4 regions of the Streptomyces sp. NPDC004658 genome follow, and region 2 is predicted to be linked to each of the others. Evidence: riboswitches for the same ligand, from Rfam matches in the RefSeq annotation. Region 2 holds a riboswitch; each other region holds the start of a gene.

What was found. Region 2 has a riboswitch for cyclic di-AMP ahead of ABZV94_RS27980 (peptidoglycan DD-metalloendopeptidase family protein). Riboswitches for the same ligand answer to the same signal wherever they lie in the genome.
Positions count from the first base shown of each region.
Region 1: linked by a shared signal. The riboswitch ahead of ABZV94_RS05790 (transglycosylase family protein) and the one ahead of ABZV94_RS27980 (peptidoglycan DD-metalloendopeptidase family protein) in region 2 are both predicted to bind cyclic di-AMP.
Region 3: linked by a shared signal. The riboswitch ahead of ABZV94_RS31470 (M23 family metallopeptidase) and the one ahead of ABZV94_RS27980 (peptidoglycan DD-metalloendopeptidase family protein) in region 2 are both predicted to bind cyclic di-AMP.
Region 4: linked by a shared signal. The riboswitch ahead of ABZV94_RS03255 (M23 family metallopeptidase) and the one ahead of ABZV94_RS27980 (peptidoglycan DD-metalloendopeptidase family protein) in region 2 are both predicted to bind cyclic di-AMP.

Region 1 is NZ_JBEXKG010000008.1:66,104-73,769, forward strand. It holds gene ABZV94_RS05765 (NAD(P)/FAD-dependent oxidoreductase) at 42-1,424, opposite strand; gene ABZV94_RS05770 (Ppx/GppA phosphatase family protein) at 1,917-2,858, opposite strand; gene ABZV94_RS05775 (DUF501 domain-containing protein) at 2,855-3,415, opposite strand; gene ABZV94_RS05780 (septum formation initiator family protein) at 3,465-3,941, opposite strand; gene eno (phosphopyruvate hydratase) at 4,047-5,333, opposite strand; gene ABZV94_RS05790 (transglycosylase family protein) at 5,633-6,331, opposite strand; cyclic di-AMP (ydaO/yuaA leader) riboswitch at 6,336-6,507, opposite strand; gene ABZV94_RS05795 (transglycosylase family protein) at 6,691-7,666, opposite strand, start outside.
Region 2 is NZ_JBEXKG010000101.1:4,707-12,372, forward strand. It holds gene ABZV94_RS27970 (TetR/AcrR family transcriptional regulator) at 1-551, shown strand, start outside; gene ABZV94_RS27975 (SGNH/GDSL hydrolase family protein) at 660-1,445, opposite strand; gene ABZV94_RS27980 (peptidoglycan DD-metalloendopeptidase family protein) at 1,671-2,591, opposite strand; cyclic di-AMP (ydaO/yuaA leader) riboswitch at 2,597-2,789, opposite strand; gene ABZV94_RS27985 (alpha-galactosidase) at 3,060-5,135, opposite strand; gene ABZV94_RS27990 (tyrosine-protein phosphatase) at 5,307-6,104, shown strand; gene ABZV94_RS27995 (DUF6126 family protein) at 6,188-6,310, opposite strand; gene ABZV94_RS28000 (XRE family transcriptional regulator) at 6,307-6,936, opposite strand; gene ABZV94_RS28005 (aspartate aminotransferase family protein) at 7,028-7,666, opposite strand, start outside.
Region 3 is NZ_JBEXKG010000131.1:5,933-13,598, reverse strand. It holds gene ABZV94_RS31500 (DHA2 family efflux MFS transporter permease subunit) at 1-620, shown strand, start outside; gene ribA (GTP cyclohydrolase II) at 536-1,252, opposite strand; gene ABZV94_RS31490 (MarR family transcriptional regulator) at 1,357-1,881, opposite strand; gene ABZV94_RS31485 (dihydrofolate reductase family protein) at 1,983-3,113, shown strand; tRNA gene ABZV94_RS31480 (tRNA-Met) at 3,205-3,278, opposite strand; gene ABZV94_RS31475 (PP2C family protein-serine/threonine phosphatase) at 3,403-4,584, shown strand; cyclic di-AMP (ydaO/yuaA leader) riboswitch at 4,827-4,992, shown strand; gene ABZV94_RS31470 (M23 family metallopeptidase) at 5,004-6,041, shown strand; gene ABZV94_RS31465 (aldo/keto reductase) at 6,115-7,059, shown strand; gene ABZV94_RS31460 (PrsW family intramembrane metalloprotease) at 7,118-7,666, opposite strand, start outside.
Region 4 is NZ_JBEXKG010000004.1:57,369-65,034, forward strand. It holds gene ABZV94_RS03240 (GNAT family N-acetyltransferase) at 1-2,567, opposite strand, end outside; gene ABZV94_RS03245 (HPr family phosphocarrier protein) at 2,746-3,027, shown strand; gene ABZV94_RS03250 (GntR family transcriptional regulator) at 3,233-3,919, opposite strand; gene ABZV94_RS03255 (M23 family metallopeptidase) at 4,116-4,871, opposite strand; cyclic di-AMP (ydaO/yuaA leader) riboswitch at 4,884-5,044, opposite strand; gene ABZV94_RS03260 (pitrilysin family protein) at 5,282-6,670, opposite strand; gene ABZV94_RS03265 (pitrilysin family protein) at 6,667-7,666, opposite strand, start outside.

The sequences.
Region 1 (7,666 bases), on a different contig from region 2:
ACGGTCTGTCAGCGACCGGTGGATCTGTCGGTGCCCCGAGGTCAGGAGGCCTTGGCCTTCTCCTCGGTCTTGCTCGCGGCGGCGACCGGCGCCGGCTTGGCGGCCTCGTAGAACTCCTCGCGCGGGTTCTCCATGGCGCCGAGGGAGACGACCTCGCGCTTGAGGAACATGCCGAGCGTCCAGTCGGCGAAGACGCGGATCTTGCGGTTCCAGGTCGGCATCGCCAGACCGTGGTAGCCACGGTGCATGTACCAGGCGAGGCGGCCCTTGAGCTTGATCTTCATCTTGCCCATGACGATCATCGCCACGCCCTTGTGCAGGCCGAGACCGGCGACCGCGCCCTTGTTGGCGTGCTCGTACTCCTTCTGCGGGAAGCCCCGCATGCCGGAGACCACGTTGTCGCCGAGGACCTTGGCCTGGCGCAGCGCGTGCTGGGCGTTCGGCGGGCACCAGGCGTTCTCCACGCCGGCCTTGCGGGCGGCGACGTCCGGGACCTGCGCGTTGTCGCCGGCGGCCCAGATGTAGTCCGTGCCCTTGACCTGGAGCGTGGGCTCGCAGTCGACGTGACCGCGCGGACCGAGCGGGAGGCCGAAGCGGGAGAGGGCCGGGTTCGGCTTGACGCCGGCCGTCCACACGATGGTGTTGGCGTCGACCTCCAGGCCGTTCTTGAGCACCACGTGGCCGTCGACGCAGGAGTCCATGGAGGTGGAGAGGTAGATCTCCACGCCCCGGCTCTCCAGGTGCTCCTTGCCGTACTGGCCGAGCTTGGGGCCGACCTCGGGGAGGATCTTGTCGGCGGCGTCGACGAGGATGAAGCGCATGTCCTCGCGGGACACGTTCTTGTAGTACTTGGCCGCGTCCCGGGCCATGTCCTCGACCTCGCCGATGGTCTCCGCGCCCGCGAAGCCACCGCCGACGAAGACGAAGGTGAGCGCCTTGCGGCGGATCTCCTCGTCGTTGGTCGAGTCGGCCTTGTCCAGCTGCTCCAGCACGTGGTTGCGCAGGCCGATGGACTCCTCGATGCCCTTCATGCCGATGCCCTGCTCGGCGAGGCCGGGGATCGGGAAGGTGCGGGAGACCGCGCCCATGGCGATGACCAGGTAGTCGAAGGGCAGCTCGTACGCCTCGCCCACCAGCGGGGCGATCGTGGCGACCTTGCGGTCCTGGTCGATGGTGGTGACCCGACCGGTGAGCACCTCCGCCTTCGGCAGCACGCGTCGCAGCGGGACGACGACGTGGCGAGGGGAGATGCTGCCGGCGGCGGCTTCGGGGAGGAAGGGCTGGTAGGTCATGTACGACCGGGGGTCGACGACCGTGACGGTCGCCTCGCCGTAGCGCATCTTCTTGAGGATGCGCCGAGCTGCGTACAGGCCTACGTACCCACCGCCTACTACGAGGATCCTGGGACGCTCCGTGGTGCTCATGCCATCGAGTATCCACCCGCCCCCGGGGGGTCGCTCGTGCGCCCCTTCACAAGGTCTGACAGGGCCTGTGTTAAACTCCGCGGCTCGCTTGGCGCGGACCAGGGGGGTAAGCGGGTGCCGCGGGGCGCTTCGCCCCGTTGTCAAGGCCGCGTGAGCTGCCTCTCCGGGTCGGCGGGCCGGCCGTGAGGGTGCCGTGACACCCCGGAACACCACCTCTCCGGGACCCTCTCGCGCCCTCCATCTGAACACGTTCAAACAAGCCTTGAACCCCCGAAAGGGCCAATGCGCCCCCTTCCGGAGCCCCACGGGAGGGAATTCCTTGTGAAGAACTTCACGAAGGTTTCCGCGCCGGGATGACCAAGGGCCCCCCAAGGGGGCCCCGGACACCGCTCAAACGTTATCCAACCTGCTCAGCAGGTGGCTACTACTCAGTAACAAAAGAGAGCCACGCCACGCCTCGGGCACGGGCCGGGCCCACGCCACAGGGCAGGCTCACGCCACGGACCAGGCGATGCCGTCCAGGATGTCGTGCTCGCTCACCACGACCTCCTCGGCGCCGATCCGCTCCATGATCGCGAGCAGGACGAGGGCGCCGGCGCCGATGACGTCGACCCGGCCCGGGTGCAGGGACGGGATCGCGGCGCGCTCGGCGTGCGTGGAGCGCAGCAGCCGCTCGGTGATCTCGCGCACGCGGTCCCGGGAGACCCGGGAGTGGTGGATGCGCGCGGAGTCGTACGCCGGCAGTTCCTGGGCGATGGCGGACACCGTGGTGACGGACCCGGCCAGGCCCACCAGAGTGTGCGCCTCGCGCAGCGGCACCGACTCCTCGGCGAGGTCCAGGGCGGCCTCGATGTCGGCGCGCATGGCGGCGATCTCCTCCTCGGTGGGCGGGTCGCTCACCTCGCCGCCGTGCACCAGGTGCCGCTCGGTCATCCGCACGCAGCCGACGTCCACCGACCGGGCGGCGCGCACGTGGTCGTCGCCGACGACGAACTCGGTGGAGCCGCCGCCGATGTCCACGACCAGGTAGGGCCGGGCGAGGTCGGTGCGGCCGGTGAGTTCCTTCGTGGCGCCCGTGAAGGAGAACTCGGCCTCCTGGTCGCCGGTGATGACCTCCGGCTCGACCCCGAGGATGTCCAGCACGCCGCGCACGAAGTCGTCGCGGTTCTCGGCGTCGCGGGAGGCGGAGGTGGCGACGAAGCGCAGGCGCTCGGCGCCGTGCTCCTTGATGACGGCCGCGTACTCGCGGCAGGCCGCGAAGGTGCGCTCCAGCGCCTCGGGAGCGAGCCGGCCGGTGCGGTCGACGCCCTGGCCGAGCCGCACGATCGTCATCCGGCGGTCCAGGTCGGTCAGTTCGCCCGTCGCCGGGTCGGCGTCCGCCACCAGCAGGCGGATGGAGTTGGTACCGCAGTCGATGGCGGCCACGCGGGTCACTGCTCGTCCCCCTCGCTGTCGTCGTGCACGTCCCCCTCGCCGCTGTCCAGCGTCACGCAGGCGCCCTTGCGCCACCACTCCGGCAGCATGGCCAGGGCCTCGTCGCCGAGCGGGTTCACGCCCGGCCCGGCGGCCAGCGAGTGGGCGACGAGCACGTGCAGGCACTTGACCCGGTCCGGCATGCCGCCCGCGCTCGGAAAGCCCTGCAACACCTCGATCTCGTCCCGGCGCCGGATGTAGTCCTCGTGCGCGGCCCGGTACGCGGCGGCCAGCTCGGGGTCGCGCCCCAGCCGCTCGGTCATCTCCTTCATCACGCCGTTCGCCTCCAGCGTGCCGATGGCGGAGGACGCCTTCGGGCACGTCAGGTAGTACAGCGTCGGGAAGGGCGTGCCGTCGGGCAGGCGCGGCGCCGTCTCCACGACGTCCGGCTGACCGCACGGGCAGCGGTGGGCGATGGCCCTGAGGCCCCGCGGCGGGCGGCCCAGCTGCTGCTTGAAGGCCTCTACGTCCGCGTCGGTGGGCTCGGTGCGCGGAGTGGGCGGCGGAGGGGTTTCCATGACTGCTTTCAGGGTGGGTTGCTGTCGGTTGCCGGACCGGGCGGGCCGGTCACTGGTCGGAGGCGTCGGCCTTGTCGACGCCGTCCCAGACGTTCGCGTACCAGGGCCGGTGGGCGGCCCCGAGGTCGGCCCGGGACTGCCTGGCCGCGCCCGGGTCCACGACCACGTACCCGGTCTCGCCGGGCATCACGTAGTGCAGCCGGCGGCGGATCTGCTGCTCGGCGTAGGCGTCGTCCTGCCAGCGCGCCTTCAGGTCGCGCAGCTGCTCGACGCGCTGGCGGGCCTGCTCCCGCTGCCGCTGGAGGTCGGCGATCTGCGCGCGCTGGGAGACGTACTGCCGCATGGGATAGGCGAGGGCGACGATCATCGTGCACAGCACCAGCGCGAGCAGGGCCGCCCGGCCGGTCAGCCGGGAGCGGCGGGCCTGCCGCTTGGTCTGGGAGCGGTAGACACGGGCCGCGGTCTGCTCACCGAGCAGCCGCAGCCTGGTCGCGGTGGAGAAACGGTCCCGGTCCTTCACGGCCATCTGGCTCTCCGCCTCCCCTGTCACACGTGCGTACGTCCCCGGACACGGTACGGGACCGAGTACGGGGACGTACGTACGACTGGCTAGGACTTAACCCGGGAAGGCTCAGCCCTTGAAGCGCGGGAACGCGCTGCGGCCGGCGTACACCGCCGCGTCGTCGAGGATCTCCTCGATGCGCAGCAGCTGGTTGTACTTGGCGACGCGCTCGGAGCGGGCCGGGGCACCGGTCTTGATCTGGCCGCAGTTGGTGGCGACGGCCAGGTCGGCGATGGTGACGTCCTCGGTCTCGCCGGAGCGGTGCGACATCATGCACTTGAAGCCGTTGCGCTGGGCCAGCTCGACGGCGTCCAGGGTCTCGGTCAGCGAGCCGATCTGGTTGACCTTGACCAGCAGGGCGTTGGCGGCGCCCTCCTCGATGCCGCGGGCGAGGCGCTCGGGGTTGGTGACGAACAGGTCGTCGCCGACCAGCTGGACCTTGTCGCCGAGCTTGTCGGTGATGACCTTCCAGCCGGCCCAGTCGTCCTCGAACAGCGGGTCCTCGATGGAGACGAGCGGGTAGGCCGCCACGAGCTCCTCGTAGTACTCCGTCATCTCGGCGGCGGAGCGCTCCTTGCCCTCGAAGAGGTACTTGCCGTCCTTGTAGAACTCGGAGGCGGCCACGTCGAGCGCGAGGGCGATCTGCTCGCCGGGGGCGTAGCCGGCCTCCTTGACGGCCTCCAGGATGAGGTCGAGGGCCTCGCGGTTGGAGCCGAGGTTCGGGGCGAAGCCGCCCTCGTCGCCGAGGCCGGTGGACAGGCCCTTGCTCTTCAGGACCTTCTTCAGGGTGTGGTAGACCTCGGTGCCCCAGCGCAGGGCCTCGGAGAAGGACTCCGCGCCGATCGGGGCGATCATGAACTCCTGGATGTCCACGTTGGAGTCGGCGTGCGAGCCGCCGTTCAGGATGTTCATCATCGGCACCGGCAGCAGGTGCGCGTTCGGGCCGCCCAGGTAGCGGAAGAGGGGGAGGTCGCTGGCCTCGGAGGCGGCGTGGGCGACGGCGAGCGAGACGCCGAGGATGGCGTTGGCGCCGAGGGAGCCCTTGTTGTCGGTGGCGTCCAGGTCGAACATGGCCTGGTCGATCAGGCGCTGCTCGGTGGCGTCGTAACCGACCAGCTCCGGACCGATCTGCTCGATCACGGCGAGGACGGCCTTCTCGACGCCCTTGCCCTGGTAGCGGTTCGGGTCGCCGTCGCGGAGCTCGATGGCCTCGAAGGCGCCGGTCGAGGCGCCGGACGGGACGGCGGCACGACCCGTGCTGCCGTCGTCGAGGCCGACCTCGACCTCGACCGTGGGGTTGCCTCGGGAGTCCAGGATTTCCCGGGCTACGACGACGTCGATGGACGGCACGAGCATCTCCTTCTTGGATGTGACGCTGGAAGTGCGGGGCGGTGTGCCTTACGGCTGTGCCTTGCGACTAGAGCCTAACCGTCCCGGGGGCGTCGGCCACCGACCGACCGCCCCGTGGACAAGCCGACGGTACCTTTTGTTTCTCGCCGAAACAAAGGGTCCGGGGATGGTGGGCGCAAAAAGGCCCCGCCCCGGTGCGTACGGGGGAACACGCACCGGGGCGGGGAGCCCGTGGGGACGGGGGGACGGCCCGCACGGGGGCCTTCACCGCGGCCCGCGCGAACGCGCGGGCCACGAGCGGGGTGTCACTTCAGGTGGAGCTGCTGACCCGGGTAGATCAGGTTGGCGTCCTCGACGATGTCCTTGTTCAGCTCGAACAGCTTCTGCCAGCCGCCCTGCACGTGGTGCTGCTCGGCGATGGAGCTGAGCGTGTCACCGGTGACGACCTTGTACTCGCCGTCGCCCTTCTTGACCTTCTTGCCGGTCGGGGTGGTGACGGTCTTGCTCTGCCCCTTGCTCGGGCTCGCGGCCGGGCGCTCGGCGGAGCGGGAGGCGGTCTGCTGCTCGGTGGAGCGGGTGCTGGTGGAGCCGCCCGAGTTCGTGGAGGTGCTCGGCGCGGAGCCGTTGTACGGGGTGCTGGACAGGCCCGTGCCGCAGACCGGCCAGGCGCCCTTGCCCTGAGCGGAGAGGACCTTCTCGGCGACGGCGATCTGCTGCGCCTTGCTGGCCTGGTTGGCCTGCGGGGCGTAGGCGGTGCCGCCGTACGCGGCCCAGGTGGAGGCGGAGAACTGCAGACCGCCGTAGTAGCCGTTGCCGGTGTTGATGGACCAGTTGCCACCGGACTCGCACTGGGCGACCGCGTCCCACTGGGAGGCGGTGGCGGCGGAGGCGTTGCCGGCCGCCATCAGCGGGGCGGCGACGGCGGCACCGGTGACACCGGCGAGCGCGATGGCGCGGACGGCCTTGGCCGGACGACGGTGCTTGCCCTTGCTGGAAAACAGCATGGATCGATCCCCTCACCGACGCCTGCGAGGTGAGCTGTCGGGTTCGGGCCGGTTGAGTTGCCCGGCCGCACTCCGCTTGCGCGGATGCGGCTTCACCCCAAGCCGGTTCCGGCATCAACTGCCGGGCCCGGCACCTACCTTGGGTCCCCCGCTCCTGCCTACGGCGCTTGACGCGACGACTGTTCCCGGGCAACCGCTGGCAGGATTCGGCGTTGCGGCTGCCGGGGCTCGTGGTGACGAGCGGTCCCGACCGTAGACACGTGATCCGCGGAATTTCAAAGACGATCAGGGCTTCTGAGACTCATCCCACACTTTCCCGAAAGCGGACATTAGGGCGCTAAGTGGGGCGTCAACTCCCGCTACTCGGCGCCCGTTTCGCCCCCGACTTCCAGGGTCTGACCGGCACTGATGTGGTTCGGGTCGGCCCCGATGGCCTTCTTGTTGCCGTCGTACAGCGCGCGCCACCCGCCGTCGACGTCAAGAGAGTCGGCGATGGAGGCGAGCGTGTCGCCCTGGCGGACGGTGTACGTGTCCGTCTCGCGGGAGGCGTGCCGGCCGGAAGACGTGGCGTTCTGACCGTTTGTCACGCTTTCGTCCGCACCGCTCTCGTCGGCGCTCGCTCCGCGGTGCCGCCCGCCGCCGAGGGATCCGGTGTCCACCAGGCTCCAGGAACCCGCCGCCTGCTGGGGGTTGTCCGCGACGCCGGTGTCCGGGCCGGCCGAGGGAGAGCTGTCGGCTCCCTGCGGGCTGCCGGTGTCCGGCGCGGCGGACTTGTCGGACTTGGGGGCGTTGGTCCCCGTGGAACCGGTGGCCGTGCCGGCGCCCTTGCCCGGCTTGGCGCTCGGCGTGGCGGCCTCGTCCGAGGAGGAGGAACCGGCGCCGGAGCCCGAGTCGGAGCCCGCACCGGTGGAGGGCGACGAATCCGGCAGACCGGGCGAGTCGGGACTGCCGGAGGAACCGGACGTACCGGAGTGGCCCGCCGATCCGGACGAGTCGCCCGCAGCGCCCGTGCCACCGGAGCCTCCGACGCCCGTGTCGACGTGCGTCGAGCCCGAGTCCTCGGTCAGGCCGGACAGCAGGGCACAGGTGGCCCACGGGGTGGTGCCCTTGTCGGCGAGGATCTTCTCGGCGACGGCGATCTGCTGGTTGCGGCTCGCCTGGTCGGGGCTGGCCGCGTACCGGCCGCCGCCGTACGCGTTCCAGTCCTCCTGCGAGATCTGGAGGCCGCCGTAGTACCCGTTGCCGGTGTCGGCGCTCCAGGAGCCGCCGCTCTCGCACTCGGCCACCTTGTCCCATGTGGTGCCGTCGGCCGCGTTGGCGCTCGCCGCGCCGAGG
Region 2 (7,666 bases):
AGGCGCGCGGCGTGGCGGCGGTCAGGATCGCCGACGTGGCCGCGTCCCTCGGGGTGAGCAACGCGCTGGTGCTGTATCACTTCTCCACGAAGGAGAAGCTGGTCGCCGCCGCGTTCGCCTACGCGGCCGAGGACGATCTCGCGCGCCTGCGCAAGCTGCTGGGCCGGCGGACCACCGCGCTGCGCCGGCTGCGGGCCGCGGTGCGCTGGTACGCGCCGACCGGGCAGGCCAAGGGCTGGCGGCTGTGGATCGAGGGCTGGGCCGTGTCCCTGCGCGAGCCCGCCCTGCGGGAGGTCACCCGGCAGCTGGACGAGCAGTGGAAGGCGGCGATCGCCGGCGTCATCGCCGAGGGCGTCACGGCCGGTGAGTTCGCGTGCGCGGACCCGGCCGGTACGGCGCTGCGGCTGACCGCGCTGTTGGACGGGCTGGCGGTACAGCTGACGTCGTACCCGGGCGCGGTGTCCCGGTCCCGGGCACAGGAGTGGGTGGACGACGCCCTTGCCCGCGAACTGGGCCTGGAGCGGGAGGCGTTGACCGGCAGGCAGCGCTGACGCGCGGGCCTTCGCGGAGCCGCCGAAGGGCCCGCCCGCGAAGGGGGCGCGTTCGGCCCGTGGAGCGGCGAGGGCCCGCGCCGGTGGTGCCGGCGCGGGCCGGTCGGGTCAGGCCACCGAGGCGATCCGCATCTTGATGTCGTCCGGTGACAGCGTGCCCTTGGCGGTCACGTGGTCGCCCGAGGACTCGCCGCGCAGTCGGCGGCCGATCCACGGCACGAGGTACTCCCGGGCCCACTGGACGTCGTCGCGGCGGATCTCCAGCGTGCCCCGGGGCGGCAGCGGCGGCCACGGCTGCTCCGGGTCGGCCGGGACGTCGAGGCCGAGGACCTGTCCCGCGCGCAGCGCCACGCGCGTGTGCCCCTCGGGCGACAGGTGCAGCCGGTCGTTGTCCCAGGCCCTGCGGTCCTGCACGGACCTCAGGGACCACAGGTCGAGGACGGGGCAGCCGTACCGGTCGGCGATGGCACGGACATGCCCGTTGTAGGTGGCGATCTTGCCGCGGAGATGCTTGAGGACGGGGACGCCGCGGGTGTCGAAGCCGGTCGTCACCATCACCGTGCCGGCGGCCCGTGTCAGCCGGGCCACGGCGCGTTCGAAGCGCTCGGCCACCTCGTCGGGGTCGGTGCCCGGGCGGATGATGTCGTTGCCGCCCGCGCAGAAGGAGATCAGGTCCGGGGCCATGGCGATGGCCTGCGGCACCTGGTCGGCCACGATCTGGTCCAGCAGCTTTCCGCGCACGGCGAGGTTGGTGTACTGGAAGTCGCCCTCGGGGCGCCGGTCGGCGAGGAGCACCGCGAACCGGTCGGCCCAGCCCACGAACGCCCCGTCGGGGCCGGGGTCGCCCACGCCCTCGGTGAAGCTGTCCCCCACCGCCACGTACGACCCGATCACTGATCTGCTGTCATTCTTCGAATCGTCTGCCACGTCGGACCATGATTCACCTTCGATGTGACCTACGCGACCGTAGGCAGGACTTGACGAACGGTGAGATGAGCCACTCTTAAATAGTTCGCAAAACCAGGAATAGAAGCTGCACGGTACACCGAAGGCCGGACCCGGGGATCGTGGGTCCGGCCTTCGGAGGCGTGTCAGGCAGGTGGCGCGGGGGCGCGGGCGTCAGCCGACGGCGACGCCGTGCGAGCGGAGGTAGGCGACCGGGTCGACGTCCGAGCCGTAGTCCGGCGTGGTGCGGATCTCGAAGTGCAGGTGCGGCCCGGTCACGTTGCCGGTGGCGCCGGACAGGCCGATCTGCTGCCCCGCGGTCACGGTCTGCCCGGCCGAGACGGAGAGCTGGGAGAGGTGGCCGTACTGGGCGTAGTAGCCGTCGTTCAGCTTGAGGACGACCTGGTTGCCGTACGCGCCGCCCCAGCCCGCGGAGACGACGGTGCCCGCGGCGACGGCCTTGACGGAGGTGCCGGTGGGGACGACGAAGTCGACGCCGGTGTGGTAGCCGCTGGACCACATGCTGCCGGCGACGTGGTAGCCGGTGCCGACGGCGGCGCCCGTCACCGGGAGGGTGTACCCGGCGGAGGTCTGCTCGGCGGCGGGCTTCGGCGCGGCCTGCTGCGTGGCCTTCGGCGCGGCGGGCGCCGCGGACTTCGGTGCGGCGGACACCGCGGGCTTCGGCGCGGCCGGCTCGGTGGACTTCGGCGCGGCCGGCTCCGCCGTCCCGCCGAGGGTGAGCTTCAGGCCCGGGTGGATGAGCCCCGGGTCGGCGCCGACGGCCTGCCGGTTGTCCTCGTAGAGCCGCTGCCAGCCCCCGCTGACATGCTGGTCCCGGGCGATCGTCGCGAGACAGTCGCCGCTGCGCACGGTGTAGGTGCGCGCGCCCGCGTCCTGCCGCGGGGCGGTCTTCTCCACCGTGCCGGGAAGGGTCCGCACGGCCGTTCCGGAGGCGGCCTGCGCGGAAGGCGCGGCATGTGCTCCGGTGGCCCCGAGGAGGGGCAGGGCCAGGGCGGCGCCGCCGGTTCCGGCGACGGCGAGGGAGCGGGAAAAACGCGGGGTCTTGGGACGTCGGTGCTTACCCTTGGCAGGCATGGCGCGATTCCTCTCCGGCGCCTGCGAGGTGAGCTGTCGGGTTCGGGCTGGAGCTGCCCGGCCGTGCGCGGCACGGCTGCACCCCTGGCCTGTCGCGGAGACCGGACAGGCCGTCGTACCTGATGGGTCCCCCGCTCCTGCCGACGCGGGTCATGTGTGGGGAGTCCGGACGGCGGCAGGATTCGGCGTTCCGCCCGGGTCGGTGGCGAACGTAAGCGAGCGGGACGCACGGAAACAAGCAGCCGGTTCCCGCTGTTCCGTTCGAGAATGATCGGATACGGGAATGCACGGTGACCGAGCGTGCATTCCCGCACCCTTCGTCTCTTCAATTCGCCTTTGCGGTATCAGAATTACGTGTACATGACGCGCGACGCACGGTCACGGATATGACCCTCCTCACGCGCCTCTTCCCCAGTGGCCCGCATTCCATGGCGAGTTGGAATGAAGGCGTCAATTCAGGCAGAAGTCTCAGATGCGACGCAGCCGGATGACCGTCGCATCCAGGTCGCCCTTGAGTCCGGTGCGCAGCCCGTGGTGCAGCAGTACGGCACCTCGGTGCACTTCGCCCGTTTCGCGGCATTCGTACGACGCCGTCGGGTCGAGACCGCGCAGCCGCACCGCCGGCACCGGCTCGCCGTGGCTCTGGGCCTGAAGCCAGGCGAGGACGACTGTCTCCTCCCCGCGGACGTACTGCACGGCACTCAGACCGCCGGCCGGGGGCCGCAGCCGGTACAGCTCGCCGTGCTGCACGACCGGGCGGATCTCCTTGTACAGCTCCACCCACCGCCGGGCCTCGGCCAGATCCTGCGCGCTCCACTCCGTCAGGTCACCGCCGACCCCGAGCACGCCCGCCATGGCGCTGACGAACCGGAAGCGCAGCGAACTGACCCGGCCGTTGAGCTGGGTGTTCGGGCTGTCCGTGACCCAGGCCGCCATCACGCGCGCGGGGTGGATCTGCGTGAAGCCGTGCTGGATGGCGAGCCGGTCCAGCGGATCGGTGTTGTCGGAGGTCCACACCTGGTCGGTGCGGCCGAGCACACCGAGGTCGATCCGGCCGCCGCCGCCCGAGCAGGACTCGAAGGCGACCCCGGGGTGCGCGGCCCGCAGCCGGTCCAGCAGGGCGTACAGGGCGCGGACGTGGTCCACCCACAGGCGCTGCGGGTACAGCTCGCCCGGCCAGCCGGCGTCGGTGAAGCAGCGGTTGAAGTCCCACTTCACGTAGTCGATGGGGGCGCTGGACAGCAGGGCGTCCAGCTGCTCCCACAGGTACTCCTGGACGTCCTCGCGCGCGAGGTTCAGCACGAGCTGGTTGCGCAGTTCCGTCCGCTTCCGTCCCGGTTGGTACTGCACCCAGTCCGGGTGGGCCCGGTACAGGTCGCTGTCCGGGTTGACCATCTCGGGCTCGACCCAGATGCCGAACTGCATGCCGAGCCCGTGCACCTGGTCGGCGAGGGGCTTCAGGCCGTGCGGGAAGCGGTCGGGGTTGGGCGTCCAGTCGCCGAGGCCGGCGCGGTCGCTGGTGCGGGCGCCGAACCAGCCGTCGTCGACGACGAACAGCTCGATGCCGATCTCGGCGGCCCGGCGGGCGAGCGCGAGCTGCTGCTCCTCGGAGATGTCGAAGAAGGTCGCCTCCCAGGAGTTGAACAGCACGGGCCGGTCCCGCTCGGCGTCAGGGACGACGTACGCGCGCTGGTAGGCGTGCCAGGCGCGGCTCGCGCCGCCGAAGCCGCCGTCGGTCCACAGCCCCGCGAAGACCGGCGTGGTGTACGACTCCCCGGGCGCGAGGAGCAGCAGGCCGGAGTCGTCGTAACCGGCACCGCCGGTGATCTGCACGCGCGCGTCCGGGAGTTGGGCCACCGCGATGCGCCAGGAGCCGGACCAGCCGAGCGCGCAGCCGTAGACCTCGCCGCGCTCCTCGGTGGCGTCGGTGTCGAGGGCGACCCAGGGCAGGTGCTGGTGGCCGGTGTGGCCGCGGCGGCTGCCGATGACCTTCTCCCCGTAGGTGAGGGGGGCGGTGGTGAGCCGGGACTCGGCGGCCCAGCGGCCGTGCAGCTGGGACAGCCGCCAGCCCTCGCGGTCGGGCAGGGTCCAGGTGGCCGCGTCGGCCCGCAGCAGCTCCACGCGTGCGTGGCCGCCGTTCTCGACGGTCACCCAGCGCTCCACGACGTCGCCGCGCATCCGGTAGTGCAGGGTGATCGCCACTCCGTCGTCGTCGAAGCGCAGCCTCAGCTCCTCGTCCTGTGCGGTGTCGTACGACACGAAGCGCCACTCGGTGCCGCGCCGCTCCTCGGTGCGGACGGACAGGGCGGGGCGGACGAAGCGGGGACCGCCCTCGACGGGGTACTCCTCGCGGCCGTCGAGCGGGGACTCGAAGGGCCAGTAGCCGGGCAGCGGGCTCACCGCGAGCGCCTCGGCGTCGGCGAGGGCGATCCGTGGCCCCCAGTGCAGGTGGAGCAGCTCGTCCGCGTCGGTGAGATGCAGGGCATAACTGCTGCCGGGGCCCGACAGGAGCCACGTACGACCGTTTTCGGCGATGTCCACCATCGAGACCTCACAGGTGCCAACAGATCCGCTCAAGTGCCAACATCATCAAGGGCCGCGGACCCCTCTGACAATGCCTGTGGACAACTCATTGCCCGAGGAAATCGATGTCGTATGGTCGTCAGAGCGCCCGCCGACGAGCCGTGACGGCGGGTCCGACCGGGAGGAGCCCCCGTGACGCAGCAGGTCCCGTCGACCGAGCCGGAGCTGGCCGGAGTGCGCAATTTCCGTGACGTGGGCGGGCTGCCGACCACGGACGGGCGGCGGGTGCGGTACGGCGTGCTGTTCCGCAGCGGGCACCTGGCGCACGCGACGCGGGAGGACGCGGCCTTCCTCGCCTCCCTGGGCCTGCACACGGTCTTCGACTTCCGCAACGCGGCCGACCAGAAGCTGGAGGGCCCGGACATCGAGCTGCCCGGCGTGCGGAACGTGAACCTGCCGCTGAGCGACCCGGCGGACGGCGCCGAGTTCTGGAAGATGGTCCGCGACGGCGACCTCGACCAGCTGCGCGCCATCCTGGACGACGGCAAGGGCGCGGCCCGGATGATCGCCTCCTACCGGAAGATCGTCACGGAGCGCACCGCCGAGCACGCGCGCGTGCTGCACGCCCTGGCCGACGACAGCGTGCCCGCGCTGATGCACTGCGCCGCCGGCAAGGACCGCGCGGGCATCTCCATGGCGGTCACGCTCCTCGCGCTCGGGGTGGAGCGCGACGCGATCGTCGCCGACTACCTGGAGTCGGGGGCCGCGCACCGCCGCTACAAGGTCCGCCGCAGCGGCGGCGCGGACACCGCGTACACCCCCGAGGTGATGGAGCTGCTCGACCCGCTCTTCGACGCCCGCGCGGAGTACCTGGAGGCGGCCTTCGCGAGCATCGAGGAGGCCTGGGGGGATGTCGACAGCTACCTGGCGCGGGGCCTGGGCCTCTCCCCCGAGACCCGCGAGCGCCTGCGCGCCCGCCTGCTGGACTGACCGGACGCGGCCGGGGAGGGACGGCCAGGGCTGCCGCCCTCGTACCGCCCGACGGGATCCCCACCGGGCACGGCCCGCCGGCGTCAGCCCTTGCCGCCCACCGCGAACAGCAGGTAGAGGAACGCGGCCAGGACGTGCCCGAGGGCGATGTAGATGATCAGCCGGATCCACAGGGAACGGGGGAACTTCTCCTCGAAGTTGCTCATGGCAGCTCTCCGGTCAGGGGGCCCAGGCACAGCGTGGCCGTGGGGCTCTGCAGCAGGGTGTGGACGAACAGCAGCTCCACGCCGTCGTGGTCCTCGGCGGCGAGGCGGTGCGGGGTGAGCGAGTCGAAGTGCGCGCTGTCCCCGGGCCCCAGCAGGTGCGCGGTGTCGCCGAGGCGCAGGCGCAGGCGCCCCTTGAGGACGTAGAGCCACTCCTCGCCGGGGTGGACGCGCACGATGTCGCCCTGGGAGCCGTACGGCACCCGCACCCGCAGGGCCTGCATGCCGCGGCCCGGTGCCCCGGCCTGGACGTACGTCCACCCGCCCGCGCGGGTCGGTTCCATGTCGGCGGCCCGCACGATCGCGTCCCGGTCGGCGACCGTCTCACCGAGGAGTTCCGAGACGGTCGTACCGTAGACACGGGCGAGCGCGAGCAGCATCGGCAGCGACGGCTGCCGCTGCCCGGTCTCCAGCCGGGACAGGTGGGCCGGGGAGAGCCCGGCGGCGCGGGCGGCGCCCTCCAGGGTGAGGCCGGCGCGGCGGCGCAGGGCACGCAGCTGCGGTGCGACGGCGGGCAGGCCGTCGTCCGGGGCCGGGCCCGCCGCCGGCGCGGCGTCTGAGGCGTTCATGCCTCCATTCAGCCCCAGCCTTGCCCGTGAGGCAATTTTCTTGCCTCTGGGGCAAAAGGCCGGGGCGACAGCCGCGCCGGCCGGGGCCGCGTCAGCGGTTCGCCACCGCCTGCTTGATCAGGGTCTTGCCGAAGTCCCACATCAGGCCGCCGCCGCTGTGCGCGTCGTCCATCACCGCGGTGAAGGCGTCCATGAACCGGTCCACGTCGGCCTCGTCGACGACCAGCGGCGGGATGAGCTTGATCACCTCCAGATGGTCACCGGAGACCTGGGTGAGGATGCGGTGCTTCTGCAGCAGCGGTACGACGACCATCTGGGCGAACAGGCCCTTGCGGGCCGCCTGGAGCATGGTCCAGCGGCCGCGCAGCTTCAGCGAGGACGGCTTGCCGAACTCGATGCCGATCATCAGGCCCCGGCCCCGGACGTCGGCCAGCAGCTCGTAGGTGTCGATCAGCGCGGTGAGCCGGGACTTCAGCAGCTCCCCCGTCCGGCGCACGCCGGCGACGATCTGCTCGTTCTCCATGACCGAGAGCACGGCGAGCCCGCACGCCATCGCCTGGGCGTTGGACCCGAAGCTCGCCGAGTGCACCAGCACCCGGTCCATGGACGAGTAGACCTTCTTGAAGATCCACTCCTTGCCGAGGGTGGCGCCGACGGGCACATAGCCGCCGGAGAGGGCCTTGGCGACACACACCAGGTCGGGCTCGACGCCGTCCTCGTGCTGATAGGC
Region 3 (7,666 bases), on a different contig from region 2:
CGCCGCTGCTGGACCTGCGGCTGCTGCGGGACCGTACCTTCGCCGCCGGCGTCGGCACGCTCGCCCCGTTCACCTGCGGCTACTTCGGGTCGATGCTGCTCGGACCGCTGTACTGGCAGCAGGAGCGGGGCCTGGGCGCGACTGCGGCCGGATTGCTCGGGGCGCCGGTCGGTCTCGTGGTCGGTACGACGATGCAGATCGCGGCCCGGCGCATCGACACGGCGGTACCGCGCCGGCTGATCACGGCGGGCTGCGCGGTGGCCGCCGTCGGAATGGGGCTGCTGGCGTGGCAGACCGGCACGGCGGGGGTCGCGCCGTGGCGGATCGTCGTCGCGGGCACGGTGATGGGCGTCGGCGCCGGGATGACGCTGATGCCGGCGATGACCACCGCGACCCGCGGCCTGTCCCCGGACCGGCTGGCCGGGGCGAGCACCGCGTTGAGCATCAACGCCCAGCTCGCCGCGTCGGTCGGTACGGCCCTGCTGTCGGTGGTGCTGGGCGCGGCGGGCTCGTCCCCGGCCGGCTTCCGGCTCGCCTACGCGGTGGCGGCGGCGCTGCTCGCCGTGGCCGTGTGCTCGGCGCTCCGGCTGCCCGGCCGCCCCGCGGACGACAGGTCCTGACCGGCCGTCAGCTCGGTCAGTTCGGCCAGCGGGAGCGTGTGCTGGGTGTGGAGCACCTTCGCGCGCAGGTAGCGGACGTTGTGGGCCGTGGTGAAGACACCGGTCGGCACCCGGTCCCGTACCGCGATGCCCAGCGAGCGCAGCTGTCCGGCCTTGTCGGGGTTGTTGGAGAGCAGGTCCAGCTCGGTGATGCCGAGGGCACCGAGCATCTGGGCGGCGGCCGTGTAGTCGCGGGCGTCCTCGGGCAGGCCGAGGGCGGCGTTCGCCGCGTAGGTGTCGAGCCCCTCGTCTTGGAGGGCGTAGGCGTCGAGCTTGTTGTAGAGGCCGATGCCCCGGCCCTCCTGGCGGAGGTACAGCAGGACGCCGCCGCGGGCGGCGATGCGCTCGACCGCCTCGCGCAGCTGCGGTCCGCAGTCGCAGCGGGCCGAGCCGAAGACGTCCCCGGTCAGGCACTCGGAGTGCAGGCGCACCAGCGGGACCGGGCCGGGTTCGCCGAGGACGACGGCGAGGTGCTCCAGGCCGTCGGTGAGGCCGTGGAAGGTGACGAGTTCGGCGTCGGCGCTGTAGCCGTCGGCGAAGCGCAGCGGTACCCGGACGCGGGCGCGCGGGGTGGCGGCGGGGATGTCGGGCATGCGGGTCCTCCGGGACAGTTGCTTCAGATTTGAAGCAGCGGTTCGCAGGGGACCCTACCTCTGCTTAAAAGTTAAAGCAATTGGCGCGGGGCCGGAGGGGTCGCTCACGAAGGCGCCGGCGACGAGCAGGAGGAACGGCGCCGCCAGGGGACGTCGTCGGTGCCGGACGCGTCGTCCTCGCCCTGGAGCCCGCGCGCGATCCCCGTGCAGATCTCCTCCAGCTGCCCCACCTGCTCCGGGGTGAGCCGGTCGAACAGGGTGCTGCGGACCGTCTCGACATGCCCGGGTGCCGTACGCTCCAGGACGGCCGTCCCCTCCTCCGTGAGCACCGCCAGCGAGCTGCGCTTGTCCCAGCGGCAGTTCTCCCGGCGCACCAGGCCGTCCCGCTCCAGCCGGGTCACCACGTATGTCAGCCGGCTGCGGGTGATCTTCAGCGTCTCGGCGAGATCGGTCATGCGCAGCCGCCGCTCGGGGGCCTCGGAGAGATTGGCCAGCACCGAGTAGAACAGGTGCGGCATGCCGCCCTCCTGCTGGAGCTGCCGGTCGATCGCGTCCTCCAGGAGGCGGGAGGCGGCCATGTAGGCGCGCCAGGCGCGCTGCTCGTCGGGGGTGAGCCAGCGGGTCGTCATGCCGCCAGTGTAAGTTGTTTAAAACTTGAACCAAGACCGTTCGCGCGGACGAGTCCGCCCGTCCCGTGCCACCCTGTCCGCCTCCGGAAGAGAGGGCGCCGATGCCCCTGCCGTACGTGCTGCTGTCCGCCGCCGTCTCCCTCGACGGCTATCTGGACGACACCGGCCCCGAGCGCCTGCTGCTGTCGAGCCCGGCCGACTTCGACCGGGTCGACGCGGTACGGGCCTCGGTCGACGCGATCCTCGTCGGCGCCGGCACGATCCGCGCCGACAATCCCCGCCTGCTGGTGAACTCGGCCGAGCGGCGCGCGGCCCGGGTCGCGGAGGGCAGGCCGGAGTACCCGCTGAAGGTCACGGTCACCGCCACCGGCGACCTCGACCCGGAGGCCAACTTCTGGCACACCGGCGGCGACAAGATCGTCTACAGCACCGACCGGGGCGCCGAGCGCGCCGCCCGCCTCCTCGGCCGCACCGCCGACGTCGTCCCGCTCGGCCCCGCCCTGCACTGGCGGGCCCTGCTGGAGCACCTGCACGACGTGCGCGGCGTCGGCCGCCTGATGGTCGAGGGCGGCGGCACGGTCCACACCCAGCTCCTGCACCAGGGTCTCGCCGACGAACTCCAGCTGGTCCTCGCCCCGCTGTTCGTCGGCGACCCCGCGGCCCCGCGCCTGTTCGGGCCCGGGGCCTACCAGCCCGGACGGCTGCGCCTGCTCGACACCCGCCGGATCGAGGACGTCGTGCTCATGCGGTACGCGCCCACGGCACCCGGCACCGGGGAGGTCGCCACGGCCGCCGACCGCCACTGGCTGCGGACCGCCTGCGAGCTGGCGGCGCTGTGCCCGCCGTCGGAGACGGCGTTCAGCGTCGGCGCGGTGGTCGTCGCCGCCGACGGCACGGAGCTGGCCCGGGGCCATTCACGGGAGGGCGCCGATCCCGTCGTGCACGCGGAGGAGGCGGCTCTCGCGAAGATCGACGCGGGCGATGCGCGGCTGGCCGGTGCCACGGTGTACAGCAGCCTGGAGCCCTGCGCCCGGCGCGCGTCCCGGCCGGCGCCCTGCGCCGAGCTGATCCTGCGGGCAGGGGTGCGGAGGGTGGTCACCGCGTGGCGTGAGCCGGACACCTTCGTCCACGCGGCCGACGGGACGGGGCTGCTTGTCGCCGGAGGTGCGCGGGTCGTGGTGCTTGGCGAGCTGGAGGAGCTCGCCAAGGCGCCGAACGCCCACTTGCTGTGAGCGCCGGCCCGTCCGCCGGGGGCGCCTGGTGGGCGGGCCGGAAACGGCTCAGGGCCCGGAATCCAGTGGATTCCGGGCCCTGACCCTTCAGTAGCGGGGACAGGATTTGAACCTGCGACCTCTGGGTTATGAGCCCAGCGAGCTACCGAGCTGCTCCACCCCGCGTCGTTGTGACTCCAGTGTACGCCATGCGCGGGACCGCTCGCACACCCCTTTCGGTCCACCCCGGTCGCCGCCCGCCCCGGGGCCCGGAAACCTGGAGGTACGTCGGACAAGTGGGAGACACGCGGTGCGCCCTGGAAAGGTGGAGGAGAGCCCGTACGCCAGGGCGGGCGGCCGGCTCCCCGGCGATCCCGTGCCCGACCCGGGCCTCGGCGACGAGCCGGTGCCGGTGCGTGCCCGCCGCCGCCCGAGCCCCCGTACGCAGGCCCGCGCCCTGCCCGCCCTCCTCATCGTCGGCGGTGTCCTGTACGGCCTGCTCGCCCCGGACGACTTCACCGCCGTCCCCTTCTTCACCGCGGCCCCGCTGGTCGCCGCGCCCCTGTCGTCGCTGCGCACCACCGTGCTGACCGGCCTCGCCTCCCTCGCCGCCGCCTACGCCGTGCACACGCACGCCGGGGCCCATCCGGCCGTGGGCACCCTCACCGACGTGGTCACCGTCGCCACGGTCGCCCTGCTGGCCGTCGCCATCAACCGGGTGGTCCGCCGGGGCGACCGGCGGCTCGCCTCCGCCCGGGAGATCGCCGAGGCCGCCCAGCGGGCCGTCCTGCCGGAGCCGGACGAGCGGATCGGCGGCTACGAGATCGCCGCCTGCTACGAGGCGGCACGGCAGGACGCCTTCATCGGCGGCGACCTGTACGCGGTGCAGGACAGCCCGTACGGCGTCCGGCTGGTCGTCGGGGACGTGCGCGGCAAGGGCATGGGCGCGGTCGCCGCCGTGGCCGTGGTGATCGGCGCGTTCCGGGAGGCGGCCGAGCAGGAGGCCACGCTGGAGGCGGTCGCCGAGCGGCTGGAGCGGGCACTGGCCCGCGAGGGCACCCGGCGCGACGGGATCGACGCCTTCGAGGGGTTCACCACCGCGGTCCTCGCCGAACTCCCGCACGAAGACGGCGTGGTACGGATCGTCAACCGCGGCCATCCGCCGCCGCTGCTGCTGCACGCCGACGGCACCCTGCGCACCCTCGCCCCCGAGGAGCCCGCGCTGCCGCTCGGCATGGGCGACCTCGGCATGTGGCCGGACCGGGCCACCGAGACCGCCTTCCCGAGCGGCGCGACCCTGCTGCTGCACACCGACGGCCTGTCCGAGGCCCGGGACGCCCACGGCCGTTTCTACGACCCCGCACGACGGCTCGCCGGGCGCACCTTCGCCGGTCCGGCCGCGCTGGTCGGCCGGCTCGCCGAGGAGGTGCGCCGGCACTCCGGGGGCGGCATGACGGACGACATGGCGCTGCTCGCCGTACGGCGGCCCTGAACGTCACCGAAGGTGACCGGGTGAGCGCCGTGCGCATCACATCTGAGTCACCATCAAAACCGAAAGTGACTGCTGAACGGGGCCGACGCTCGGTCAACTCGCCCGTTTTGGCGGGGTAGTGGCCGATAACTTCACCGGTAAAGACGGGAATGATCACGCCGAACGGCTTGGAAAGTGACTGGCAGGTCTATTAACGTTCGATAACGCAGCGCGGTCGTCACAGCCGTCACAAGAGGCGGCTCCGTGCGCACGCGCCGAATCCCGCAAGGGAACCGGGGAACCACCACCCTGGGGTGAATCACGCGGATGCCGTCGTCGGCTCACGGAGCCCTCGACCGGTATACGCGCGTAGGAGACCTTCCTGCTCCGAACCCGTCAGCTAACCCGGTAGGCGAAAGGAAGGAAAGGAGCACGCCTCCGTGGCGTCCAACCGGCCTGTCCCAGAAGCCCCGTTCATACCGGCACAGCGCGAGCCCGAGACCTTCGGGTACGGCGCCCACCACGCCGAGGAGGGCCCCTGGGAGGAGTGGAACCCCACCGAGGAGTCCATCGCCCCGGTGCGCGGCCGGCACCGCGTCGCCAAGCAGCGCGGCGGCTTCGCGCGCAGCTCCACCGTGCTGGGCGTCGGCGTCATGGCCGCGGTCGGCGCGGGCGGCATGGCCAGCGCCAACACCGGCAAGCCGCCGGTCTCCCTCTCCCTGCCGGACCTGCCCTCGGTCGGCTCCCTCTTCGGCGACGGCTCCGCCGACTCCCACCCGGCCCAGGCCGCGACCGCCACGCTGAGCCGCGTCGGTGTCACCACGACCGCCGGTGAGGACACCGCCGACGCGGGCGAGGCGCTGCGCAACCGCATCATGGCCCAGGCCGAGCAGCAGCGGGGCCAGGCCGAGAGCAAGGCCACCGCCGCCGCGGTCGCCGCCGCCGAGAAGCAGAGCGCCGACGCCGCCGCCCAGGCCGAGAAGGAGGCCGCCGCCCAGGCCGCAGCGGCCAAGGAGAAGGCGGAGGCCGCCGCCGCGAAGAAGGCCGAGGAGGAGCGGCTGGCCAAGCTGGCCGCGCAGTACACGCTGCCCACCTCCTCGTACACGATCACGTCGACCTTCGGCCAGGCCGGCTCGATGTGGTCCTCCGGCTACCACACCGGTCTCGACTTCGCCGCTCCCACCGGCACCCTGATCAAGGCCGTGCACAGCGGCACGATCACCGAGGCGGGCTGGGCCGGCTCCTACGGCTACCGCACGATCCTGACCCTGGACGACGGCACCGAGCTGTGGTTCTGCCACCAGTCCTCGATCAGCGTCTCCGTCGGCCAGAAGGTCACCACCGGCGAGGTCATCGGCCGCGTCGGCGCGACCGGCAACGTCACCGGCCCGCACCTGCACCTGGAGGTCCACCCCGACGGCCAGCCCACCGGCATCGACCCGATGGCGTGGCTGCGCGGCAAGGGCCTCACCCCCTGACGGCCGCGGCCCGCGAGGGAATTCGGCCCCGGCGGTGGGATGCGATCACCCACCGCCGGTGTTGGCATGACGTATGACGTCACTTCGTAAACTCGGCTCTTCCGATCTAGAGGTCTTCCCGCTGTCCCTCGGCGGCAACGTCTTCGGCTGGACCGCCGACGAGCAGACCTCCTTCGCCGTCCTCGACGCCTACACCGCCGCGGGCGGCAACTTCATCGACACCGCCGACTCCTACTCCGCCTGGATCGAGGGCAACCAGGGCGGCGAGTCGGAGACGATCATCGGCAAGTGGGTCAAGGCCCGCGGCAACCGCTCCGACATCGTCATCGCCACCAAGGTGAGCCAGCACCCGGAGTACCAGGGCCTGTCCGCCGCCAACATCAAGGCCGCCGCCGACGCCTCCCTGCGCCGCCTGGACACCGACTACATCGACCTCTACTACACCCACTTCGACAAGCCCGAGGTGCCGGTCGAGGAGATCATCGGCGCGCTGGACGAGCTGGTGAGGGCCGGAAAGGTCCGGCACATCGCCGCCTCCAACATCAGCCCCGAGCGCCTGCGGGCCTCCCTCGACTTCTCCGACCGCGAGGGCCTCGCCCGTTACGTCGCCCTCCAGCCGCACTACAACCTGGTCTCCCGGGACACCTACGAGGGCCCGCTCCAGGACCTGGTCGCCCGCGAGGGCCTGTCCGCCGTCCCGTACTTCTCCCTCGCCTCGGGCTTCCTCACCGGCAAGTACCGGCCCGGCAAGACCGTCGACAGCGCCCGCGCCGGCGCGGCACAGAAGCACGCGGACTCCGAGCGCGGCCAGAAGATCCTCGCGGCCCTGGACGAGATCGCCGCGGCCCACGAGGCCCCGGTCGCCACGGTCGCCCTGGCCTGGCTCGCCGCCCAGCCCACGGTCACGGCCCCGATCGCCTCGGCGCGGACGGTGGAACAGCTTCCGGCGCTGCTGGGAGTGGCGGAGCTGAAGCTCACGGACGCCGAGGTGACCCGGCTGACGGAGGCGTCCGCCTAGGCCGTCCCACCACGACGGCCCGGCCCGGCGGCGCCGGACCCCGCCTCGCCCCCGGCGACTACGTCCGGTACGGGTTGTACGCGGGATACGGCACCGCCGGGTACCCGTACGGCGCCGCCGGCCCCCAGTACCCGGGCGCCGGAACGGACGCCCTGCTCGCGTACTCCAGCGCGGGCCGGGCCACGTCCCTGCGCCTCCACAGCTCGTCCAGCAGCTCCCGCTCCCGGAGGACGAAGTCGGGCCCGGCCTTCCCCTTCCGGCCGCGGTGCCGCAGGAACGCCAGCGAGGTCGCGTACGCCTCGTACCGGGCCACCTCCCGCGCCGCCTGGCGCCCGTGGTGGTGCCGGGCGTAGTCCCGGGCCATCCGGCGTGCCCGCATCGACCCGAGCGCGAACGGCTCGGCCGGCCCCAGCCACCCGGCCAGCACATACGTGGGCAGCTCCGCCCGCACGGTCCGCAGCTCCCGCTGCCGGGTCCAGATCGCCAGCCAGGTCACCAGCGCGAAAGCGGGCACCATGAAGGCGCCGTAGACGGCGAAGAAGCCGTACTCGCCGAAGGTGGAGGAGCCGTTCCAGAAGGCGTGCATGCCCATCGCGAGCAGCAGCCC
Region 4 (7,666 bases), on a different contig from region 2:
CGCACCAGCGAGGTCGCCTCCCGGTCGGTGACGGGGATCAGCCGGTGGGCCATGTCGCCGAGCAGCTGCGAGGCGGCCCCGGCCAGCCCGAAGGACAGCACGGCTCCGGCCGCCGGGTCGATCACCGCGCGTACGACCGTGTCGACCCCGCGCGGCGCCATGCCCTGCACCACCGGCCGCAGTTCCTCCGGCTGCCCGAACAGCTCGGTCAATTCGGCGTACGCCCGCAGCAGTTGCTCCTCGTCGGCGAGGTCCAGGCGGACGCCGCCCAGGTCGGCGCGGTGCCTGAGGTGCGGGGCGGTGGCCTTGAGGGCGACCGGGTAGCCGAGCGTGCGGGCGGCCGCGACGGCGGCGTCCGGGGTGAGCGCGGGCAGGGCGCGGCGCACGGGTATGCCGTACTTGGCGAGCAGCTCACAGGTCTCCGCGTCGGAGATGGTGAGCCCCTGCCCGCGCGCGAGCAGCTCGCCGATCAGCCGGGCGGCCCCCTTCTCGTCGATGTCGTCGTACTCCGGCACCTTCCCGGGATCGGCCGCGTCCCGCCGCCACTGCGCGTACCGCACGGCTTCGGCGAGGGCGCGGACGGCACGTTCGGCGGCCGGGTAGGCGGGGATCAGGTGGGTGCCTTCGGGCGGGGTGGCCAGTGGGGCGGGGGCCGCCGCTCCCTCGGTGCCGGGCACCTTCTCGGCGGCGCCCGGTGCGGTGCTCGCCGCCGCCGAGAGCGCTTCCGCCAGTCCCCCCAGCTCCACGTGCACCACGAGGACCGGCTTGCCCGGCACCGTCGCCGCCGCCGACCGCAGCGCCTCCGCCAGCTCCGGGTCCCCCGGCGAGCCCTCCCCGATGGCGGGGATCGCCGTGACGACGACGGCGTCGTTGGTGCCGTCGGCCAGCGCGGCGGCGAGCGCCCGGTGGAAGTCCTCCGCCGTCGCCCCGGTCGTCAGGTCCACCGGCCGGGCGGGCCGCAGTCCCTCGGCGAGACAGCGGTCGTAGGTCAGCACGCCCAGCGACTCGGAGTTGCCGAGGATGGCCACGCGGGGCCCGGCGGGCAGCGGCTGCCGTGCGAGCAGCAGGCCCGCGTCGACCAGCTCGGTGATCGTGTCGACCCGGATCACGCCGGCCTGCCGCAGGAGCGCGGAGACGGTCTCGTACGGCAGCCGGGTGGCCCGTACGGCGTGTCCCTGCGGTGCCGTGCCGGTGCCCCGCACCACCACCAGCGGCTTCGCCGCCGCCGTCCGCCGGGCGAGGCGGGTGAACTTGCGGGGGTTGCCGATGGACTCCAGGTACATGAGGACGACGTCGGTCTCGGGGTCGTCGTACCAGTACTGGAGGACGTCGTTGCCGGAGACGTCGGCGCGGTTGCCGGCGGACACGAAGGTGGACACGCCGGTGACCCCGGTGACGCCTCCGCCGCGCCGGTGCAGCCGGGACAGCAGGGCGATGCCGATGGCGCCGGACTGGGCGAACAGCCCGATGCGGCCGGGGCGGGGCATCTGCGGGGCGAGCGAGGCGTTCAGCCGGACGTCCGGAGCGGTGTTGATGACGCCGAAGGCGTTCGGGCCGATGATCCGCATGCCGTACGCGCGCGCGGCCCGGACGAGGGCCCGCTGCCGCTCGCGTCCCTCGGGCCCGCTCTCGGCGTATCCGGCGGAGAGCACGACCAGCCCCTGGACGCCGTGCTCGCCGCATTCGGCGACCACGGCGGGCACGTGCGCGGCCGGTACCGCCACGACGGCCAGGTCGACGGGCCCGTCGATGTCCCGCACCGAGCGGTGCGCGGGCACCCCGTCGACCTCCTTGAGGTCTTCCGGGAAGGCCTTGTTCACGGCGTGCAGGCGGCCGGGGTAGCCGGCCGCGCGGAGGTTGCCGAGGACGCCGCGGCCCACCCCGCCGGGGGCGCGGCCGACGCCGACGACCGCGACGGAGCCGGGCGCGAGGAGCCTGCGCACGGAACGGGCCTCGGCGCGCTGTTCCCGCGCGCGCTGGACGGCGAGGGAGCGGTCGGTGGGTTCGAGGTCGAACTCCAGGCGGACGACGCCGTCCTCGAAGCTGCGCTTCTGGGTGTAGCCCGCGTCCGTGAACACCTTGATCATCTTGCTGTTGGCGGGCAGCACCTCGGCGGCGAAGCGGCGGATGCCCCGCTCGCGCGCGACGGCCGCGATGTGCTCCAGCAGGGCGGAGGCGACCCCGCGGCCCTGGTGGGCGTCCTGCACCAGGAAGGCGACCTCGGCCTCGTCGGCGGGCGCGGAGGCGGGCATGCCGTCGGTGCCGATGCGGTCATAGCGTACGGTGGCGATGAACTCGCCGCCGATGGTGGCCGCGAGTCCCACCCGGTCCACAAAGTCGTGGTGCGTGAAGCGGTGGACGTCCTTGGCGGAGAGCCGTGGGTACGGCGCGAAGAAGCGGTAGTACTTCGACTCGTCCGAGACCTGCTCGTAGAAACTGACCAGGCGGTCGGCGTCATCAACGGTGATGGGCCTGATGCGCGCGGTGCCACCGTCGCGCAGCACCACGTCCGCCTCCCAGTGGGCGGGGTACTGGTGCCGGTCCTGCCGGTCCGCCGAGGTCTGCATGGGCCCCAGAGTACGGCTCGCGTCGGACAACGGCGCGAGGCAGTCTGTGGAGGACGGGAAGCCGGACCGAGGCCGCGGTCCGGTGCCACACCGGAGGGGACGAAAGGTCCGCTCCGGACACGCTTCACGATATGGGAAACTGGTCTAGACAACCCTGAACACCGAAGGGCAGCAACACATGGCTGAGCGCCGCGTCAACGTCGGCTGGGCCGAGGGCCTCCACGCCCGCCCCGCCTCCATCTTCGTCCGAGCCGCCACGGCCACAGGCGTCCCGGTGACGATCGCCAAGGCCGGGGGCGACCCCGTCAACGCGGCCTCCATGCTGGCCGTCCTGGGCCTGGGTGCCCAGGGCGGCGAGGAGATCGTCCTCGCCTCCGACGCCGAGGGCGCGGACGCCGCCCTGGACCGTCTGGCCAAGCTGGTCTCCGAGGGCCTGGAAGAGCTGCCCGAGACCGTCTGAGCGCCCACCGCACAGAGCGCCGGAGCCGCGTTCGCCTTTCGGGGCGGCGCGGCTTCGCCGTATGCGGGCGCAGTCGGCACGATGGGCCCTCGATTTAAGGACCCACCGCCTCCCCGGCGAACTCCGGGGAATTCAGGCACGAGGAATTCGGGCAGCACGAAATACCCCGCCCGGAAATCACTCTTCTTTGTATACGGTGCGCTTGTTAATGCCGCGGGCCCGACATGTTTACGACGTGTTGCGAAGTCCTCACGCGCTCCGCGGCGGAGGAAAGGCGCAGCCGGTGCGCGCCCGTCGCGCGCTCGGCGTGCAGCGCCGTGAGCGCCCGCGCGCGCTCGGCGTCGCCACGCGCCACCGCGTCCACGATGGCGCCGTGCTCCGTCCAGTACTCCACCGGACCGGCCGGCGCCTCCACCGTGTACATCCAGGCGATCTTGTGCCGCAACTGGGTGAGCACCGAGGTCAGCGAGGGGCTGCCGGAGGCCTGGGCGAGCGTCTCGTGGAACCAGCCGCCCAGCGAGCGCAGATCCTCGTTGCTGCCCCTGCGGGCCCGCTCCTGGCCCAGCCGGACCAGGCCCCGCAGCACCTTCAGATGGGCCTCGGTGCGCCGCTGCGCGGCCCGCGCGGCGCCCAGCGGCTCCAGCAGCGTCCGCATCTCCAGGAGGTCGGCGGCCTCCTGCTCGGTCGGCTCGGCCACGCACGCGCCCGCGTGCCGGCGCGTCACCACGAAGCCCTCGGCCTCCAGGGTGCGCAGGGCCTCGCGCACGGGGACGCGGGAGACGCCGTAGCGGCGGGCCAGGACTTCCTCGGTCAGGCGGCTGCCGCGCTCGTAGACACCCGCGACGATGTCGTCCCGGATGGCCGTGCACACCGAGTGCGCCGGAATACGCATGACCGACCTCCGTCTTAATCCCCGTGAAACGTCGACGATGGACGTGTGTTCCGTGACTCTATTCCAATGAGCCAGAATTTCCGACGGCAGCCCCTAATCCATGGCTATTTTTTGGACAACGGACCCGCGGACACCGCGAAAAACACGAAAGCCCCGGCTCGGTGAGCCGGGGCTTCGCACAGTCGTGCGGTCGGTGTCAGAGGTGCACGCCGTGCTTGCGGAGGTAGGCGACGGGGTCGACGTCCGAGCCGTAGTCGGGGGTCGTGCGCGCCTCGAAGTGGAGGTGCGGGCCCGTGACGTTGCCGGTGGCGCCGGACAGGCCGATCTGCTGGCCCGGGACGACCTTCTGGCCCACCGTGACCCCGATGGACGACAGGTGCCCGTACTGGGTGTACATGCCGTCGGCCATGCGGATCACGATCTGGTTGCCGTACGCGCCGCCCCAGCCCGTGGAGACCACCGTGCCGGAACCCACCGCGTGGACCGCCGTGCCGCTCGCCGCGTGGAAGTCGACGCCGGTGTGCGCACCGGAGGACCACAGGGAGCTGCTGGCCCGGTAGGCGGTGGAGACGTACGAGTGCGCGATCGGGGGGACGAAGGCGTTCAGCCGCTTGCGCTCGGCCTCACGGGCGGCCCGGGCCTTGGCGGCGCGGATCTCCTGGGCCCGCTCGGCCGCCGCCTTGGCCGCGGCCTCCTCGGCCGCCTTCTGCTCGGCGGCCTGCTGCTGCGCGGCGGCCTGCGCGCCGATCTCGTCGGCGACGTCGTCGGACACGGCGACGACCGGGGTGAGGCCGGTCTGCTCCGTGGAGTTCTCCGCGGCGAGCGCCGGGGAGGCGGCGAGGGTGCCGATCACACCGGTGGTGGTGAGGGCCGCGACGCCGGCCGCCTGAACGGTCGTCCGCTTGACCCGGCCGGGCTTGCGGTGCTTACCGGTGGCGCACATGAACGCCATGAAGTGGCTGGTCCTTTCCTTCCCTCTCGCCTACCGGGTTAGCTGACGGGTTCGGAGCAGGAAGGTCTCCTACGGGCCCCCTCGCAACCGCGCGGGCGCCCGATTCACCCCAGGGACGGTGGGTCCCCGGCTCCCCTGGCTCGCGCCGTACGGGGACTCGGCGATGACTGTCCGCTGCCGCGGGTGCGGCGCACTGCCTGACGAACAGCCCGGACGAAGCTACGCAGGCACGCTGTCAATCCTCAAACGCAACCCGGCTTTTGTAGCGCATCCCACAGGGCAGACAGGCAACCTCCGTCCCAAAACGGGCATCTGAGGGAGGGAGTGGAACAGCGTGGGGCCCTGACGACCCGTAGGTCGTCAGGGCCCCACGCGCGCGTGCCGTCGGCCGGCCGCCGCCACGGCCGCGTCTACTCGGCCGCCACCACGGTCACTTCACCGATGCCCAGCGCCTCCACCGGCGCCTTGATCTGCGACGCGTCACCGACGAGGACGGTCACCAGGCGGTCCACCGGGAAGGCGTTCACGACGGCCGCGGTGGCCTCCACCGTGCCCGTGGCCGCCAGCCGCTGGTACAGCGTCGCCTGGAAGTCGTCGGGCAGGTGCTGCTCGACCTGGTCGGCCAGCGTGCTCGCGACGGCCGCCGCGGTCTCGTACTTCAGCGGCGCCACACCGACCAGGTTCTGCACGGCGACGTCCCGCTCGGCGTCGGTCAGGCCGTCCGCCGCGACCGTGCGCAGCACCTTCCACAGGTCGTCCAGCGCCGGACCGGTGTTCGGGGTGTCCACGGAGCCGCTGATGGCGAGCATCGCCGCGCCCGTGCCGTCCGGCGCGGACCGCAGGACCTGCCCGAAGGCCCGCACGCCGTAGGTGTAGCCCTTCTCCTCGCGCAGCACGCGGTCCAGGCGGGAGGTGAGGGTGCCGCCGAGGCAGTACGTGCCGAGCACCTGGGCGGGCCACACCCGGTCGTGCCGGTCGGGTCCGATCCGGCCGATGAGCAGCTGGGTCTGCACCGCGCCGGGCCGGTCCACGATGACCACGCGCCCGGTGTCGTCGGCGGTCACCGGCGGCACCGGCCGGGGCTCGCCCGGGGTGCCGGTCCACTCGCCCAGGGTGTCACCCAGCAGCGCGTCCAGGTCGGCGCCGGTCAGGTCGCCGACGACGACCACGGTGGCCGTGGCGGGCCGCACATGACGGTCGTAGAAGGCGCGTACCGCCGCCGCGTCGATCTTCTCGACCGTCTCCTCGGTGCCCTGGCGCGGACGGGACATCCGCGAGTTCGCGGGGAACAGCTCCTTGGAGAGTTCCTTGGCGGCCCGGCGGGAGGGGTTGGCCAGCTCGTGCGGGATCTCGTCCAGGCGGTTGCGGACCAGCCGCTCCACCTCGCTCGTCGCGAAGGCGGGCGCGCGCAGGGCGTCGGCGAGCAGGCCGAGGCCCTTGGCCAGGCGGGAGGCCGGGACCTCCAGGCTGAGTCGCACGCCGGGGTGGTCGGCGTGCGCGTCGAGGGTGGCACCCGCGCGCTCCAGCTCGGCGGCGAACTCCTCGGCGGAGTGCTTGTCGGTGCCCTCGGAGAAGGCCCGCGCCATGATCGTGGCGACGCCGTCCAGGCCGGCCGGCTCGGCGTCCAGCGGGGCGTCCAGCAGCACCTCGACGGCGACGACCTGCTGGCCCGGGCGGTGGCAGCGCAGCACGGTCAGACCGTTGTCGAGGGTGCCGCGCTCGGGCGCCGGGAACGCCCACGGCTTGGCCTCGCCGGGCTGCGGCTGGGGGTGGAAGTCCATGGTGGCGAGCTCGGTCACTGGGCCGTCTCCTCGTTCTCGGTCTCGTCGCGGCCCGCCTCTACGGTCGCTTCCTGCTCGGGGTCCTCGGGGATCTTGGCGTCCTCGACGGCCTCCGGGGACTTCGGCTCGTAGACGAGGACCGCGCGGTTGTCGGGCCGCAGGCGTGCCTTGGCGACCTCCTGGACCTCCTGCGGGGTCACCGCCAGGACCCGCTTGACGGCCGTCAGGGCGAGCTGCGGGTCGCCGAAGAGGACCGCGTACCGGCACAGTTCGTCGGCGCGGCCGGCGACCGTGCCGAGCCGGTCCAGCCACTCGCGCTCCAGCTGGGCCTGGGCGCGCTCCATCTCCTCGGGCGTGGGGCCCTCCGCGGCGAACCGGGCCAGCTCCTCGTCGATGGCGGCCTCGATGACCGGCACCTCGACGTCACCGGAGGTCTTCACGTCCAGCCAGCCCATGGACGGCGCGCCGGCCAGGCGCAGCAGGCCGAAGCCGGCCGCGACGGCCGTCCGGTCCCGGCGCACCAGCCGGTTGTACAGGCGGGAGGACTCGCCGCCGCCGAGGATGGTCAGGGCGAGGTCGGCCGCGTCGCACGCGCGCGTGCCGTCGTGCGGGAGCCGGTAGGCGGCCATCAGGGCGCGCGCCGGGACCTCCTCCACGACGACCTCGCGCTTCTGCTCGCCGATGATGTCCGGCAGGGAGCCGTCGCGGGGGGCGGGCTTGCCGTCGTGGGACGGGATGGAGCCGAAGTACTTCTCGATCCAGGCGAGGGTCTGCTGCGGATCGATGTCGCCGACCACGGAGAGCACCGCGTTGTTCGGCGCGTAGTAGGTGCGGAAGAACTGGCGGGCGTCCTCCAGGGTGGCCGCGTCCAGGTCCGCCATCGAGCCGATCGGCGTGTGGTGGTAGGGGTGGCCCTCCGGGTAGGAGAGCGCGGTCAGCTTCTCGAAGGCGGTGCCGTACGGCACGTTGTCGTAGCGCTGGCGGCGCTCGTTCTTGACGACGTCCCGCTGGTTC